Regions from separate parts of the Arthrobacter sp. GmRoot5-12 genome, predicted to be linked through region 2. Evidence: riboswitches for the same ligand, from Rfam matches in the RefSeq annotation. Region 2 holds a riboswitch; each other region holds the start of a gene.
The links. Region 2 has a riboswitch for cyclic di-AMP ahead of AC6JAM_RS05285 (aggregation-promoting factor C-terminal-like domain-containing protein). Riboswitches for the same ligand answer to the same signal wherever they lie in the genome.
Positions count from the first base shown of each region.

Region 1: it holds a riboswitch for cyclic di-AMP, as region 2 does, so the genes downstream of both, AC6JAM_RS04645 (M23 family metallopeptidase) here and AC6JAM_RS05285 (aggregation-promoting factor C-terminal-like domain-containing protein) in region 2, are expected to answer to the same signal.
Region 3: it holds a riboswitch for cyclic di-AMP, as region 2 does, so the genes downstream of both, AC6JAM_RS18220 (C40 family peptidase) here and AC6JAM_RS05285 (aggregation-promoting factor C-terminal-like domain-containing protein) in region 2, are expected to answer to the same signal.

Region 1 is NZ_AP046056.1:1,036,384-1,041,200, forward strand. Features, by position in the region: gene AC6JAM_RS04630 (HNH endonuclease) at 1-8, opposite strand, end outside; gene AC6JAM_RS04635 (NlpC/P60 family protein) at 277-1,044, opposite strand; gene AC6JAM_RS04640 (C40 family peptidase) at 1,208-1,885, opposite strand; cyclic di-AMP (ydaO/yuaA leader) riboswitch at 1,956-2,135, opposite strand; gene AC6JAM_RS04645 (M23 family metallopeptidase) at 2,264-3,085, opposite strand; cyclic di-AMP (ydaO/yuaA leader) riboswitch at 3,098-3,322, opposite strand; gene AC6JAM_RS04650 (iron-dependent transcriptional repressor DtxR) at 3,448-4,149, opposite strand; gene serC (phosphoserine transaminase) at 4,443-4,817, shown strand, end outside.
Region 2 is NZ_AP046056.1:1,189,673-1,194,489, reverse strand. Features, by position in the region: gene AC6JAM_RS05300 (phosphatase PAP2 family protein) at 1-490, shown strand, start outside; gene upp (uracil phosphoribosyltransferase) at 503-1,138, shown strand; gene AC6JAM_RS05290 (VOC family protein) at 1,200-1,625, shown strand; gene AC6JAM_RS05285 (aggregation-promoting factor C-terminal-like domain-containing protein) at 1,712-2,425, opposite strand; cyclic di-AMP (ydaO/yuaA leader) riboswitch at 2,431-2,591, opposite strand; gene AC6JAM_RS05280 (ArnT family glycosyltransferase) at 2,799-4,817, opposite strand, start outside.
Region 3 is NZ_AP046056.1:3,916,565-3,921,381, reverse strand. Features, by position in the region: gene AC6JAM_RS18230 (TraR/DksA family transcriptional regulator) at 1-103, opposite strand, end outside; gene AC6JAM_RS18225 (coiled-coil domain-containing protein) at 125-1,492, opposite strand; cyclic di-AMP (ydaO/yuaA leader) riboswitch at 1,753-1,923, shown strand; gene AC6JAM_RS18220 (C40 family peptidase) at 1,927-2,760, shown strand; gene AC6JAM_RS18215 (protein adenylyltransferase SelO) at 2,887-4,350, opposite strand; gene AC6JAM_RS18210 (ribonuclease Z) at 4,334-4,817, opposite strand, start outside.

The DNA of each region.
Region 1 (4,817 bases), 150 kb from region 2:
GTGCGCATGCACTTACCTCTTCACGGCCGCACCCGTCAGGGGCACGAGGGCCGGCTGCCCTCGGCATGTCCGGGCTATGGATCGACATCACAAGAGTAAACAAAGAAGTGCAGAATCGGGTAATCGCCACTCTGGAGCAGGACAACGGCTGGACACCGCGGGAGGGTCGGCCGCGGGCGGCGCGGGCCGATTAAGCGCGAAGGACCCCCACCGGGATGGCGGGGGTCCTTGGGGGCATTGCCAGGCCTGCGGCCGTTCAGGCCTGCCTTGGGATGCTTAGTTGACGCGGATGAACACGGGGCCGGAACCCACGTTTGCGCTGAAGACCACAGTCTGGTTTCCGTTGTAGCCGCCGTGGACTGCCATGCCGTTTCCGGCGTAGACAGCAATGTGGGCCATGCCCGCGCCGCCGTCAGCGTAGTAGATCAGGTCGCCCGGCTGCGCTTCGGCTGCACTCACGGTGCGGCCCAGGGACAGGTAGCCGGCGGGCCAGTCATGGAAGTGGATGCCGACGGCGGCCAGCGAGTTGGTGACCAGCATGGTGCAGTCCTGCATAACGCCGAGCTGGGCGTAGGCGGCCGAGAGGATTGCAGCGCCCTTGCCGCTGGCGGAAGCCTGGGCAGCGGGAGCGGCCGGAGCAGCAGCGGTGGCAACCTTGGCGGTGACCTTGGGAGCCGCAACGGGCTCGGCGGCAGGAGCAGCTTCCTGCACCTCGACCTGGGGCTCAGGCTCGGCGACGGGAGCCGGCGTGGTGGTGACAGCGGGCTTCTCGTAGCTGATGGCGATGGTGGAAGCCGCGGAAATCGGGGCGTCGATTGCGGATTCAACTTCCAGTGCGGACGCCGGAGCGGAATCACGCTTGACGTTGGCGTCGGCAGCGTTGGCCGCGATGCCGCTGGTCAGGACCAGGCCGGAAGCGGCAGCGATAACCGCAGCCTGGCGGCCCATGCCGCCTGCGTTGTCGCTGACGGCCTTTGCAATAACAGCGATCGAGTTGGTTTTGGTGACCTCGGCGCGATGCCGTGCGGTGGCACGAGTCGTCATCAGTTCTCTCTTTCGTTTTTCCCTCAAACCGCTTGTAGGCAGGCGAAGGTTGTTGGACGCGCCGGCATCTTGGGGGTACGTCGGCGCGTCCCGAACGGGGATGTGGTTTCTAGCGAAAAAGCCTTGGGCAAAGAAATAGCCCTTGGAGCGTTAAGCCCAAGAACTAGTTGCCGTAGTGGTAGTACGAGGAGGTGCCAGTGGCTGCAGGCGAGTGGAGCAGCGTGCCCTGGGAGGGGTTGAGTGCGCTGATCATCATGCCGTTGCCGACGTAGATGCCGACGTGCGCGCCACCGTTCTGGACAACCAGGTCACCCGGCTGCGGGGTGGAGGTGGGAGTCATGATGCTCCACGCATTGGTGCGGGGGATGCTGATTCCGGCCTGGGCGTAAACCCACTGCACGAACCCGGAGCAGTCCCAGCCGGTGACCGGGCTGGTGCCGCCCCACACGTAGGAGTGGCCGATGCCGGTGTAGGCGATGGCAGCGATGCCCGAGGTTGCCGCAGCGGATACGGTCTCCGCCGTCTTGGCGGCCGGAGACGCCTCCTGGCCTGCAGTGGTGGCGCGGTTCGCCGAGGCCGTGGACTGGGTACGCACCGCTTCCACCTTCGGAGCAGCGGTGGTCTTGACGACCGGACGCTCGAAGGACACCGTGGCCGTGGGTGCGGCCGTGACAGCGAGGGCTGCCTGGGACGAGCCGGACTCGGTGGAGGCAGAGACACCGGCCGTGGTGTCAGCTGCCGTGGCGGGCAGGCCCATGCTCAGGATGAGGCCGGAAGCCGCTGCCACAACGGCAGCCTGGCGGCCTACGGTCCCGGCATTTGCACTGACGGCCTTGGACATGGCGTCCAGGGGGTTGGTGCGAACCGTTTGCGCACGGTGGCGCGCAGAATGATGGCGTGAAGACACGAAGGTAGCCTCTCCCAATGCCTGCGAGGTGAGCTGTCGGATTCGGATGGGAGTCACCCGGCCACGCTGCTTCCTGGGAAGCTTGTGACTTAACCCCAAGGCCTTCTGAACATGAAGGCCAAAATTGGTTCCCCCGCCCCTGCCAGACGATGAAATGCGAACGGACCTTGAGCGGTGGCAGAGTTAGGCAATCCACTCAAGAGCGTCAACTTCGGAAAAGTTGACGCGAGTTAGACGGTACAGCAGTTTTGCTTCAATGTCACATTCAGGTCACGGCGCGTCGCGGACATGTGAGAGCGGGCAACCATTTGGCTACAGCCAGCCCATGGGATCGACAACTTCGCCATTGACCTGCACCTCGAAGTGGAGGTGGCAGCCAGTGGATGCGCCCGTGGTACCGCTCAGTGCCACCACGTCCCCGCGGGAGACGGTCTGGCCCACCTTGACGTTGAAGGACGAGAGATGGTTGTAGGTGGTCTCCAGCCCGTTGCCGTGGTCAATGACCACGCGGTTTCCGCCACCGAACTGGTGCCAGCCGGCAAAGGTCACGGTACCTGTCGCGGCGGCCAGGACCGAGGTCCCGCACTGCGCCACGAAGTCCTGGCCCCGGTGGAAGTCTCCGGAGCCTCCGGTGATCGGACTGACCCGGTAGCCGAAGGGGGAAGCGGTGGTGAGGGAGGCGAGGGGTGCAGCCAGGGTGCCGGCCGAAGCGGCACGCGTGACGGAGCCGGCGGACTGGGCGCTCAGGAGTTGCTTCAGCTTCCCGTCCGGGTCGGCCTGGGTCACCACGGCCGACCGGCTGAAGTCGATCTGTGCTCCGACATCGGCCGAGATCTGGGGCTGGGGGCTGACGGCGGACGCGGCCATGGGGGCACTGCCGGCGGCATCCGTGGCCATGACGGGACTCGTGGCGGGCACCGTGACCGTCAGCACCAGGCCTGTGGCGGCAAGGGCAATGCCGGCTTTTTGGCCAATACCGCTGGCGGCGGCAAACTCCGTCATCTGCCGGAAGGGACCCCGGCGGCGGCGCGCGTCACGATGCAGGTCGCGGGGGCGCTCCGCTGCGACAACTTCGGCAACCCGGGGTGCCGAAGGGGGGCCGGCCGCGCGGCGGCGGCCCCGGGAGGTCTGCATGGTCAAGAAGGGTTCCTCTCTGGAAGAAGCCTGCGGAGTTAGCTGTCGGATTCGGGTCAGAGAGATCAAAGACCCGGTCCGCCTTAGGCAAGCTTCTGCACAGGGGGTATTCCCGGAAGAATCCTTCACTGGAGAGGCTTGCTGCTGACGGACTTCACCCCAAGGCAGTCCCCCGCTGCCGCTTGTGGTTCCCCCGCCTCTGCCAGTAACGACTCGTGCACCTGGCCCGCTGGCAGAGCTCGGCTCCGGATCAGGTAACGCTTATGTATCAACGCTTGGTTCCACTATAGGGGCTTAAGACCCTAGGTAACAATTCCGTTACCTTTGCGTGGTTGCCCCTCTGTGGGGTATGGGCGCCCCGATCAGGGCTGGCTGATGGCCACAAAGACGTGGGCGGCAACCTCGGGCGGCAGCTCCAATGCGCCTTCGATTCCAGGGACCCGCACGGAGATGTATTCGCCCACGCGTTCCAGCGCCACGGCGGCACCCGGCCGGATACCGCCCTCGTCCAGCTGCGCCAGCAGTTCCGGTTCCACCTGGATCGGCTCCGCCAGGCGGCTGATGGTCACTCCGGAGGCGGGCCCGTAATTCTTCATCGCTTCCACCAGGCTGATGGCGCCGTCGGCAAAGCCGGGCCCCGCCTGGCCGCCCAGCGCCGCAAGGCCAGGGATGGGGTTGCCGTACGGCGACTCGGTGGGGTGGTCCAGCATCTCGTAGATGCGGCGCTCAACGCGCTCGCTCATGACATGTTCCCAGCGGCAGGCTTCGTCGTGGACGTAGGCCCAGTCCAGGCCAATGACGTCTGCCAGCAGGCGTTCGGCCAGCCGGTGCTTCCGCATGACCTCCGTGGCGCGCTTGCGGCCCGTGTCCGTGAGTTCCAGGTGCCGGTCGCCGGATACGACCACCAGCCCGTCCCGCTCCATGCGGCCGATGGTCTGGGAAACGGTGGGACCGGAGTGGCGCAGACGCTCGGCGATACGGGCCCGAAGGGCAACGATGTTTTCTTCCTCAAGCTCCAGAATGGTCCTGAGGTACATCTCCGTAGTGTCGATCAGATCCGTCATCCAGCTCAGCTCCTCGAGCGCAGTACCTTGCGTTGTCCCACCGTATCGCCTCTTCGCGCAAAGTAGTCCGGGGGAAAGCTTAGCCTATTTTGACTTTGTCCGAATAGCCGCGCCCCGAGGGGCTGCGCGGGGACGGCACGTCTCACTGTCCGGACTATGACGGGCCTGGCTCCCGCCCCCGGCGGCGGTTCAGGCAGAATGGGAATGGCCCGCAGCGCAGCCACCGGCGCTGCCGGCCACCGACCGCCCGCCCTTCCGGACCAAACTTTTGTCCCCGCCGAATTGGAGCACCTGTGAGCGACACCAGCATCACGATCCCCGCCGACCTCCTGCCCCAGGACGGGCGGTTCGGAGCCGGCCCGTCAAAGGTCCGGCAGGAGCAGATCGACGCGCTGGCAGCAGCTTCCAAGACGATCCTTGGCACATCGCACCGGCAGGCCCCGGTCAAGAACCTGGTCGGAGCGGTCCGTGAAGGGCTGAGCCAGTTCTTCCGCGCCCCGGAAGGCTACGAGGTGGTCCTCGGCGTCGGCGGCTCCACGGCTTTCTGGGACATCGCGAGCTTCGGCCTCGTGGAGAAGAAGGCCCAGCACCTGTCCTTCGGTGAGTTCGGGTCCAAGTTCGCCGCCGCCACCAACAAGGCGCCCTTCCTGGAAGCCTCCTCCATCATC
Region 2 (4,817 bases):
GGTCCTGATCGGCGGTGCAGCGGCAGCGTCCGTCACCGCCACCACGTTCGGCAAGAAGCTGGTGGGCCGTACCCGGCCCGACCATGCGGACGCCGTCCCCCCTTACGAGGATTCGCCATCCTTCCCCAGCGGACACACCCTGAATACCACCGTGGTGATCAGTCTGGTGATCTACCTCATCTGCCTTCAGTTCCACACCATGCGGGTCCGGGTTACCGCCATCACCGCCGGCTCGATCTTCATCATCGCCATGGGCCTGAGCCGGGTCTTCCTGGGCCACCACTGGCTCACGGACGTTATGGCCGGCTGGATCCTGGGCCTGGCCTGGGTGGCAATCGTTATCCTGGCCCACCGGCTGTTCCACCTGGTCCGAAGGCGCGAGCACGCAGGGGCAGCGCCGTCGTTCGACCGTCCCATCGTCCGGGACGTGGTGGCCGAGGAACTGCACGACGGCGAACACTCCGGACGCGGGAAGGGCAGCGCCGAGTGATAGTTTTGGGGGATGCGCACTCTCGTTGTTGACCACCCCCTGGTCGCCCACAAGCTCACTGTCCTGAGGGACAAGAACACGCCGTCGCCGGTCTTCCGCCAGCTGACGGAAGAGCTGGTGACCCTGCTGGCCTACGAAGCCACTCGGGAGGTCCGCACCGAGCCCGTCACCATCGAGACGCCCGTCAGCACCACCGTCGGCACCGCCTTCACCAAGCCCACCCCGCTGGTGGTTCCCATCCTGCGCGCCGGCCTGGGAATGCTGGAAGGCATGACCAAGCTGGTTCCCACCGCTGAAGTGGGTTTCCTGGGCATGGCCCGGGACGAGGAGACGCTGGACATCATCACCTACGCGGAGCGCCTGCCGGAGGACCTCACCGGCCGCCAGGTTTTCGTCCTGGACCCCATGCTGGCCACGGGCGGAACCCTGCGCGAAGCCATCAAGTTCCTGTTCAAGCGCGGCGCTTCCGATGTCACCTGCATCTGCCTGCTGGCCGCCCCCGAGGGCCTGGCGCGGCTGGAGGAGGAACTGTCAGGGGCCAACGTGCACATCGTCCTGGCCTCCATCGACGAGAAGCTCAACGAGAAGTCCTACATTGTCCCCGGGCTGGGCGACGCCGGCGACCGCCTCTACGGCATCGCCGGGTAGCGCTGCTGCCCTGTTTGAACGGGCTCTTTCCCAACGGGTGTCCCGCCGCTAGCCTGTGCGGATGGACTGGAAACTCGAGCTTGTCTTTGTCCCCGTATCCGACGTTGACCGTGCCAAGGACTTCTACGTCAACAAAGTGGGCTTTAACGCCGACTACGACGAGCGGCCGTCGGACTCCATCCGCTTTGTGCAGTTGACGCCGCCGGGCTCGGCCTGCTCCATCTGCATCGGCGAAGGACTCGTCGACGCCCCGCCCGGCACGGGCTCCAACCTGCAGATGGTAGTCGACGACATCAATGCGGCGCATGACCAGCTCAAGAGCAACGGCGTGGATGTCAGCGATGTGGACGTCCAGGACTGGGGCCACTTCGTGTACTTCGCCGATCCGGACGGAAACAAGTGGGCTGTCCAGTACATCCCGTGGCGGAACGCCGGGCAGGGCGCTGGCGGGAACACCGGACAGGGCGCCGGACCGGGCGCTGGTTAACCAAAGCGGCGGGCCGCATCATGATGATGCGGCCCGCCGCTTTGGTGCAGTTCCCCCGGCATCGCTGCCGCCGGGGGGAGGAGTGCCTAGTACCAGTTGTGGGCCAGGTGGAAGTTCAGGGCACCACAGGGCGACTGGTAGCTCTTCTTGATGTAGTCCAGGCCCCAGTTGATCTGCGTGCGGTAGTTGGTGAGGTAGTCCGCGCCGGCGCTTGCCATCTTCTCAGCGGGCAGGGACTGGACGATGCCGTATGCCCCGCTGCTGGAATTGGTGGCCGTGGTGGTCCAGTCGGACTCCTTGGTCCACAGCGTCTGCAGGCACTGCATCTGGTCCGGTCCCCAGCCAAACGCCCCCAGCTGGCTGGCGGCGTACGCTTGGGCGCCTGCAGGATCGTTAACCGCGACGGCGCGAGCCGGCTCAGGTGCGGGGGCGGGCTCAGGCGCCGGGGCCGGGGCAGGCGCTGCGGGTGCTGCCGGTGCCGCTGCGGGGGCCGGTTCCGCTGCCTGCGGTGCCACGCTGATGGCAGCGGGCGCGGGGCTTGCTGCCGGGTTGGAGCGGATCTCGCTCTTCTCGATGCTCATTTGAGCGTCGGACGCCGACGTGGAAGGGTTGGACGCGGTGGATGACACCGGAGTCATGCTGCTGGTGGCCTGTCCTGCCGCGCCTACCCCCACCAGCACCGCGCACGATGCTGCAAGGACGGCGGCGCGCTGGCCCAGGGTGGTCTTCTTGGCCTGCTGCGCGGCCCTGTGTTTAGCCTTGGCCTGCAGCAGGCGTGCTTCTGCCGTGTTTTTGGACATGATTGATCGCCTCTCACACCTGCGGAGTTAGCTGTCGGGTTCGGATGAGGGCATCCGGCCGTACGGAAAGATCACGTACTGGCTTAACCCCAAGGGCATTCAATGCCCGGGACGGTGGGTCCCCCGCCTCTGCCGTAGCTCAATCGGAATCCGGGGAAGCGGCAGAGCTTGGCGTCGACCCGGGATATGCGGCCCGAACGGGGGCCGCACCCAATCGACGCTACAGGAAGTGCACGCGAAAGTCACATTTAGGTAACGGAAGTCACGATCCTCAGCGCGTTGATTTGCCGGATTCCCCGTTCGTAACCTCGGTCCCATTGGGGTATGGCCGCCCCATTTCATGAGCGCAGCGCGCCGACCGTTACAGTTCCCGTTACCCAGCCAACAGGTAGACGGTGGTGCCGCCAATGCTCTGCGCCGTGAAGTTGTTCGCCACCCACTGGGCGATCTGGGCGGCAGCGTCCGAACCGGTACTGGCCCGGATGGTTCCGCCTGTGATGAAGTAGTGGATCTTTCCCTGGGACACCAGATCCTGGAACTCCGCCAAGGTAGGGGCGGGATCTGTGCCGTTGAACCCACCCACCGCCATGACCGGCAGTTCCGTTGCCAACTGGTAACCGGCAGCGTTGTTCGAACCCACCACTGCCGCTGCCCAGGTGTAGCCTGAGGCGCCATTCCTGAGTGCTGCCACGAGTTCCGCGGACGGCGTTGGGGCGCCCAAGAGGCCTCCCAAGGCCCCGCCTCCGCGACCACCGGCAGCAGCGGTTCCGCCGGGAAGTGTTCCTCCGGACGCGCCCTGCTGGCGGGCCGTGCTTCCCTGGGTTGTTGGCTGCCTGGTGCTGCCTGTCCCGGTCCCGCCAAGGCCGGTCCGGCCAGGGCCCGTCCCGCCAGGGCCGAAGCCCGACGACGGCCCGGCACTGACTATCGCCCCGCTGTGCGTTGTCGACGCCGTGGAAAGGGAGTACGCCAGCGGCCCGGTGAGCGACGCCGCAATGGCGAGCGCCGCCGTCGTCCGCTGCACGGCACGCCAGCGCAGGAACCTGCCGAACGCCACGCCCGCTGCGGCCGCCAAGCCTCCGGAAAGGACCAGCCAACGCAGCCCCGCGCCGTAGGCGGACGTGGTGCCAAGCAGCTGGAAGGCCATCAGGGCGGCCGCGGCCACCGCTGCGGCCAGCAGGAGTGCGGCGGGTGGCTGCTGCCGGTGCTGCCACAGGAGGACCGTGCCCAGCCCCGCAAGCCCGGCGATCCCCGGCGCCAGCGCCACGGCGTAGTAAGGGTGGATGATGCCCGCCATGAAGCTGAAGACCAGGCCCGTCACCAGCACCCACAAGCCCCAGATGATGACGGCGGTGCGGACCGCATCCGTCCGCGGTGCCCGCCGGCCCAACCACAGCAGGCCCGCCGCAAGGATCAGGGCGGACGGCAGCAGCCACGCGATCTGGCCGCCGAACTCGCTGTTGAACATCCGGAGCAGCCCGGGATCTCCCCAGCCGTTGCCGCCGCCCACACTGCCGGTCTCGTCGCCCGTCAGCCGGCCCAGCCCGTTGTAACCCAGCGTGAGCTCCAGGATGGAGTTGTTTTGCGATCCGCCGATGTAGGGACGCAGGCCGGCCGGCGTCAGCTCCACCGCCAGGAGCCACCACCCGGCGGAGGCCACCATGGCCGCTCCCGCCGCGGCCAGCCGGAGCAGGCGCCGCGGGAGCCTGTGCGGGCCTGCCAGCGCGTAGGCGATGGCGAATCCCGGAACCACCAGCAGGACCTGCAGCTGCTTGGCCAGGAAGCCGAAGCCCAGGAACACTCCGGCCAGCAGGAGCCAGCGCAACCGGTCCTCCTGGACTGCACGGAGGACCGCGTAGGCGGCTGCCGTCATGAGCAGCACCAGCAGGGCGTCCGGGTTGTTGAAGCGGAACATCAGCGTGGCAACGGGGGTGAGGGCCAGGACGGCTGCGGCGATCAGTCCTGCGCGGTGCGCCAGCCGTGGATCGGCCGTGGCAGGCGCCGCGGCCCGCCGTACGGCCAGGTAGAGCAGCCAGGCGGTGCCGACGCCCATCAGCGCCTGGGGGACCAGGATGCTCCAGGAACTGAGGCCGAAGATCCGGACGGACAACCCCATGACCCACAACGACGCCGGCGGCTTGTCCACCGTGATGGCGTTGGCGGCGTCGGAGGAGCCGAAAAACCAGGCCGCCCAGTCCTGCGATCCGGCCTGGGCCGCGGCGGAATAGAACGCGTTGGCCCAGCCGGATGCTCCAAGGTTCCACAAGTACAGCACGGCGGTCCCGGCCAGCACCGCTGCCAGTTCCAGCCGCCGCCGGAGCGCCCGCGGGTCCGGCCGGAAGCGGGCCGGGACAGGATGATGCGCGGCGGCAGGAGCACCGGCAGGGTGTCCGGT
Region 3 (4,817 bases), 2.7 Mb from region 2:
CCGAATTCGCAGCGTCGATGTCCGCCCGCAGCGCCGGCAGCAAGGCCATCCGCCGCGTCCGCTCCTCTTCGAGCAGTGCACGGAACCGTTCGAAATCTGGCATGGGGAAAGCCTAGCGCGTCAGTCAGTACCAGTTCAGGGATACGGAATGGTTCCATGCCCCGCAGGGCGACCCGTAGCGGTCACGGATGTAGCCCAGGCCCCATTCGATCTGCGTCCGGTAGCTGGTCAGCCAGTCGCTCCCGGCGCTGGCATACTTGCCGGGCGGCAGTGCCTGGGCAATTCCGTAGGCCCCGGACCACGCGTTGGTGGCGGTGGTCAGCCAGTTGGATTCCTTGGTCCACAACTGGGCCAGGCACAGGAACTGGTCCTGGCCCCAGCCGAAAGCGGCAAGGCGTCCGGACGCGTAGCTTTTCGCCCCTGCCGGATCGTTGACCGCTCCACCGGGAATGGAAGGCACGACGACGGCGGGCGGGCTGGGCAGGGCCGGCTCGGCTGGCGGCGCCTCCGGAACGGAAGGGACAGGGTTGGCCGGCGGAGGGTTGGCCGGGACAGGATTGGCAGGGGCTGGATTCACCGGGACAGGATTGCCGCCCACGGCGGCTGGGGCGGCTGGTGCGGGCGGCCTGGGCTGCTGGGCGGCCGCCGCGGCGGCCCTGGCGGCCGCTTCGGCCTGGCGGCGGGCCTGCTCCTCCGCTGCGGCGCGCTTGGCCGCCTGGGCCGCCTCGTAGGCAGCCAGCGCAGCCTGGCCTTGGCGGTACTCCCCCTCAAGCGCCGCCGTCGTCCCTTTCAGGGCGGCAAGCTGGGCCGTTAGCTCGCCGCCGTGCCGCTGCTCCTCGGCCACCTGCCGTGCCAGTGCGTCCCTGGCGGAACTGGCTGCCCCGGCTTTTGCCTTTGCCTCCCCGGACAGGCGCTCCCGTTCGCTCCTGGCAACCTTTTCCTGTTCCACCAGGGCAGCGGATACCTTTCCGGCCGCCGCCGCCTTGACCACCAACGCGGCCGTCTTGTCCCCCACGAGCTTGACGAGGTTGAGGCCCTGGACGCTGTTGGTCCCCAGGGCGTCCAGCGCCACGAAGAACCCGGCGTTGGTCCCGCCTGTCTTGTACGACTGCACGGCCAGGGCGCCGAGGTCCTTCCGGTACCGGGCCACTTCGTCGTTTGCGCGGGCGGCCCGTGCGGACAGGGTTTCCAGGCGTGATGTGGCGGACTGGAGCTCTGCATCCGCGGCAGCGTATTCGGCGGCCGACCGTACGGCTGCGTCCCCGGCTGCCTCCGACTGCGCCTGCAGGCCGGTCAAGAGCCCGTCGATGGTGGCAATTTCTGCAGCTTTTGCCGCTTCGGACGACTGCGCCTGCTGCACATCCGACCAGGAGGGATATCCGCCGGGCGGCGGCTCCTCCGCTGCGGCCGGCAGCACGGTGGCGGCGGCCAGGGCGATGGCCAGCACGCCACCGAGGAGCGGGATCCCTCGGCTGGTCACGAACAGGGGCATAGTCCCGAAGCTTACCGTCCGGCGCGGCCCCCGAGGGCGCGTCCGTGGCCACATTGTTACCGTTTGCAGCGATAAAGACCCTGCCTGCATCGGTCGAGGTCACCGCCCGAAATGCGAAGTACATCAAGACGTTTGCGCAATTGAGAGGGGAGCCTCGTATGTTATCCAAATGTGACAATCGGGGGCAGCGCGGGTTATGGTCGTTTGGTGTCCCTCTCAGACGGGACATTCCCGTCAGCATGCCGAGCCCTGCCGCTGATCATGGGATTCAACCGCTTTCCGTTTGGCAGGGACGGGGGAACCAAGTTTCTACGGCCACATGTGGCCTTGGGGTTAAGTCGTTAGCGCCTCCGCCCGCGGAGCCAGCTACCGGCCGGGTATCTCCAGCCCGAACCCGACAGCTCACCCCGCAGGCATGGGAGAGGCGATCAACTGTGTCAAAAATTTCCACCACTGCCCGTCACCGCGCGACTCCGGCCCGCTCCATTGTGCTCGAGGGCCTCGCCGTAACCGCCAAGTCCCAGGCCCGTTCGCTGGGCCGTCCGGCGCTTGCCGTTGCTGCAGCGTCCGGTATTGCCTTTGGCGTCGGAGCCCCGGCCCATGCAGGTGTCACCGGCCCGGACACCACTGAGAACACCAGCGTCCAGGCATACTCCGCACCTGCCCCGGCAGCAGCACCCGCCGCAGCAGCAGGAACCGTCCACACGGTGGTGTCCGGCGACACCATCGGGGCCATCGCGGCCGCCCATGGCGTCAGCCTCAACGACGTCCTTGCCGCCAACGGACTGGGACTGTCCTCCATCATCTACCCCGGTGACCAGATCCAGATCCCCGGCGCTGGCCACACCGCAGCCCCGGCGCCGGCAGCAGCTCCCGTCCAGACGGCAGCCGCAACCGCACCGGCAAACACCGGCATGAACATGTCCTACGCCTCAGCCGCCCCGGCGGCGTCCACCGGCACCGGGACCGGCGCTGCCATCCTGGCATCCGCTTACAGCCAGGTCGGCGTGAACCAGGACTGCACCGCAATGGTTGAGAAGGCCCTGCGCTCCGTCGGCAAGTCCGTCGGCGACCTGGCCCCCACGCAGTTCTTCCAGTACGGAACCGTTGTCGGCGCTCCCGCCCCCGGCGACCTGATCATCACCTCCGGCCACGTGGGCGTGTACGCCGGCAACGGCCAGGTTGTGAGCGGCGGCGTCAACGGCTACAGCACCGAGGTCCACTCCATCAGCTGGCTCGGCGGCTACTCCGCAGTCCGCGTAGCCTAGCCTTCGCAACGCTTTGGCAGCAGCAGGCTGGTACTAAACAGCAAAGCTGTTCTTAGACAGGAGGGCGGCAGCCGGGTATTCCCGGCTGCCGCCCTCCTGTCATTTCCGCACCGTACCGCTGAACAGTCACGTCCCGCAGAAGGTCATGTAGGTGCCGAAATCCTCAGGGGCACCTTCGGCGTAGCGTTCCAGGCCCGGCCGCTCGGCGAAGGGGCTGCCGACGGCCTCGAGCAACTGCTGCAGGGGAGCCAGGTTTCCGTCAGTGGCGGCGGACAGCGCCTCTTCCACGAGGTGGTTCCGCGGAATATAGGCAGGGTTCACGCTGTCCATCAGTTCCGCGTCGGGCCCCAGGGCCTGCCACCGCTCCGCCCAGGCGTCGAACGCTTCAAGGTCCAGGACCATGCCGCGCACGGGACGGAGGTCCCCCCGCGCGGCCTTGCCCAGGTTCCGGAAGAACAAGGTGTAGTCCACCGGCCCGTCCTTCAGGATGGCAATGGCACCGTCCACCAGGGCGGAGGCGGCGTCGCTGTCCGCATCCCCCGACAGGCCCAGCTTGGCCTTCATGCCGCCGGACCACGCCTGGCTGTACTGTCCGCGGAATCCGCCAAGTACCTCCACCGCGGGGGCAACCGCCTTTTCCTGGTCCCCGTCGATCAGCGGCAGCATTGCCTCCGCCAGCCGTGCAAGGTTCCATTCGGCCAGCACCGGCTGGTTGGCGTAGGCGTAGCGTCCGCTGACGTCGATGGAACTGTAGACAGCGGCGGGATTGAACACATCCATGAACGCGCACGGGCCGTAGTCGATGGTTTCCCCTGAGATGGTCATATTGTCCGTATTCATGACCCCGTGCACGAACCCCACCAGCATCCACCGGGCCACCAGGTCCGCCTGGGCGGAGACCACCGAGGCGAACAACTCCAGGTAGGGGTTTGGGGCGCCGGCAGCGTGCGGGTAGTGCCTGCCGATGGCGAAATCCGCCAGCCGCTTCAGCAGCTCGAAGTTTTCCGTGGCCCGCGCGTACTGGAAGCTGCCGACGCGCAGGTGGCTGCCGGCAACCCGCGCCAGGACCGCACCGGGCAGCATGCCGTCACGCCTGACCTGCCGGCCAGTTGCCACGACGGCGAGCGAGCGGGTGGTGGGAATGTGCAGGGCATGCATGGCTTCACTTACCACGTACTCACGGAGCATGGGCCCGACGACGGCACGTCCGTCCCCGGCGCGGGCAAACGGCGTGCGCCCCGAGCCTTTGAGATGGAGGTCCAGGAGGCGGCCGCCTTTGTCCGTGACCTCACCAAGCAGCAGGGCGCGTCCGTCGCCAAGCAGCGGAGAGTAGCCGCCGAACTGGTGGCCCGCGTAGGCCTGCGCCACCGGGGTGGCGCCCGCCGGAACGTGGTTGCCCACCAGGAGCCGCACCCCTTCGGGACTGCGAAGGTACCCTGGGTCCAGGCCCAGGTCGCGTGCGAGCCTGTCGTTCAGGACCAGGAGCTCGGGGCTGGGGGCTTCCTCGGCCTGCCAGGGAACGGCGAGTTCCGACAGTTCCCGGGCGAAACGGCCGTCAAAAGTGACCGTGGATTCAGCTGCTGCCGTCATGGCTTAACCCTATCGCCGTAGTTCCGCCCGCTGCTTCCCGTGCTGGTTGCCGGCGGCGGGGAACGGCAATGTGCTGCAGGTCCTCAGCGGCAATGACCGTGGTTCCGGGAGCCTGCGCCCGTGCCTGCTCCGCGAGGTGCGGGACGCCGTCGCCATAGCGTGCGGAGAAGTGGGTGAGCACCAGCATCCGGGACTTCCCGGACGCCGCAAGTTCCCCTGCCTGCCCGGCGGTCAGGTGCAGGTATTGCCGGGCCAGGCCGACGTCGTCGTCACTGAACGTGGACTCGGCCACCAGCAGGTCCGTGCCTGCTGCCAGTTCTTCGGCACCGTGGCACGGTGCGGTATCCATGATGAAAGCGAAGCGCTGGCCCGGCCTGGGAATACTGACCTCTTCCAGCCTGGCCGCTCCGAGGACCCCATCGCGCTGCAGCAGGCCCACGTCGGGCCCTTCGATGCCCGCCGCCCGC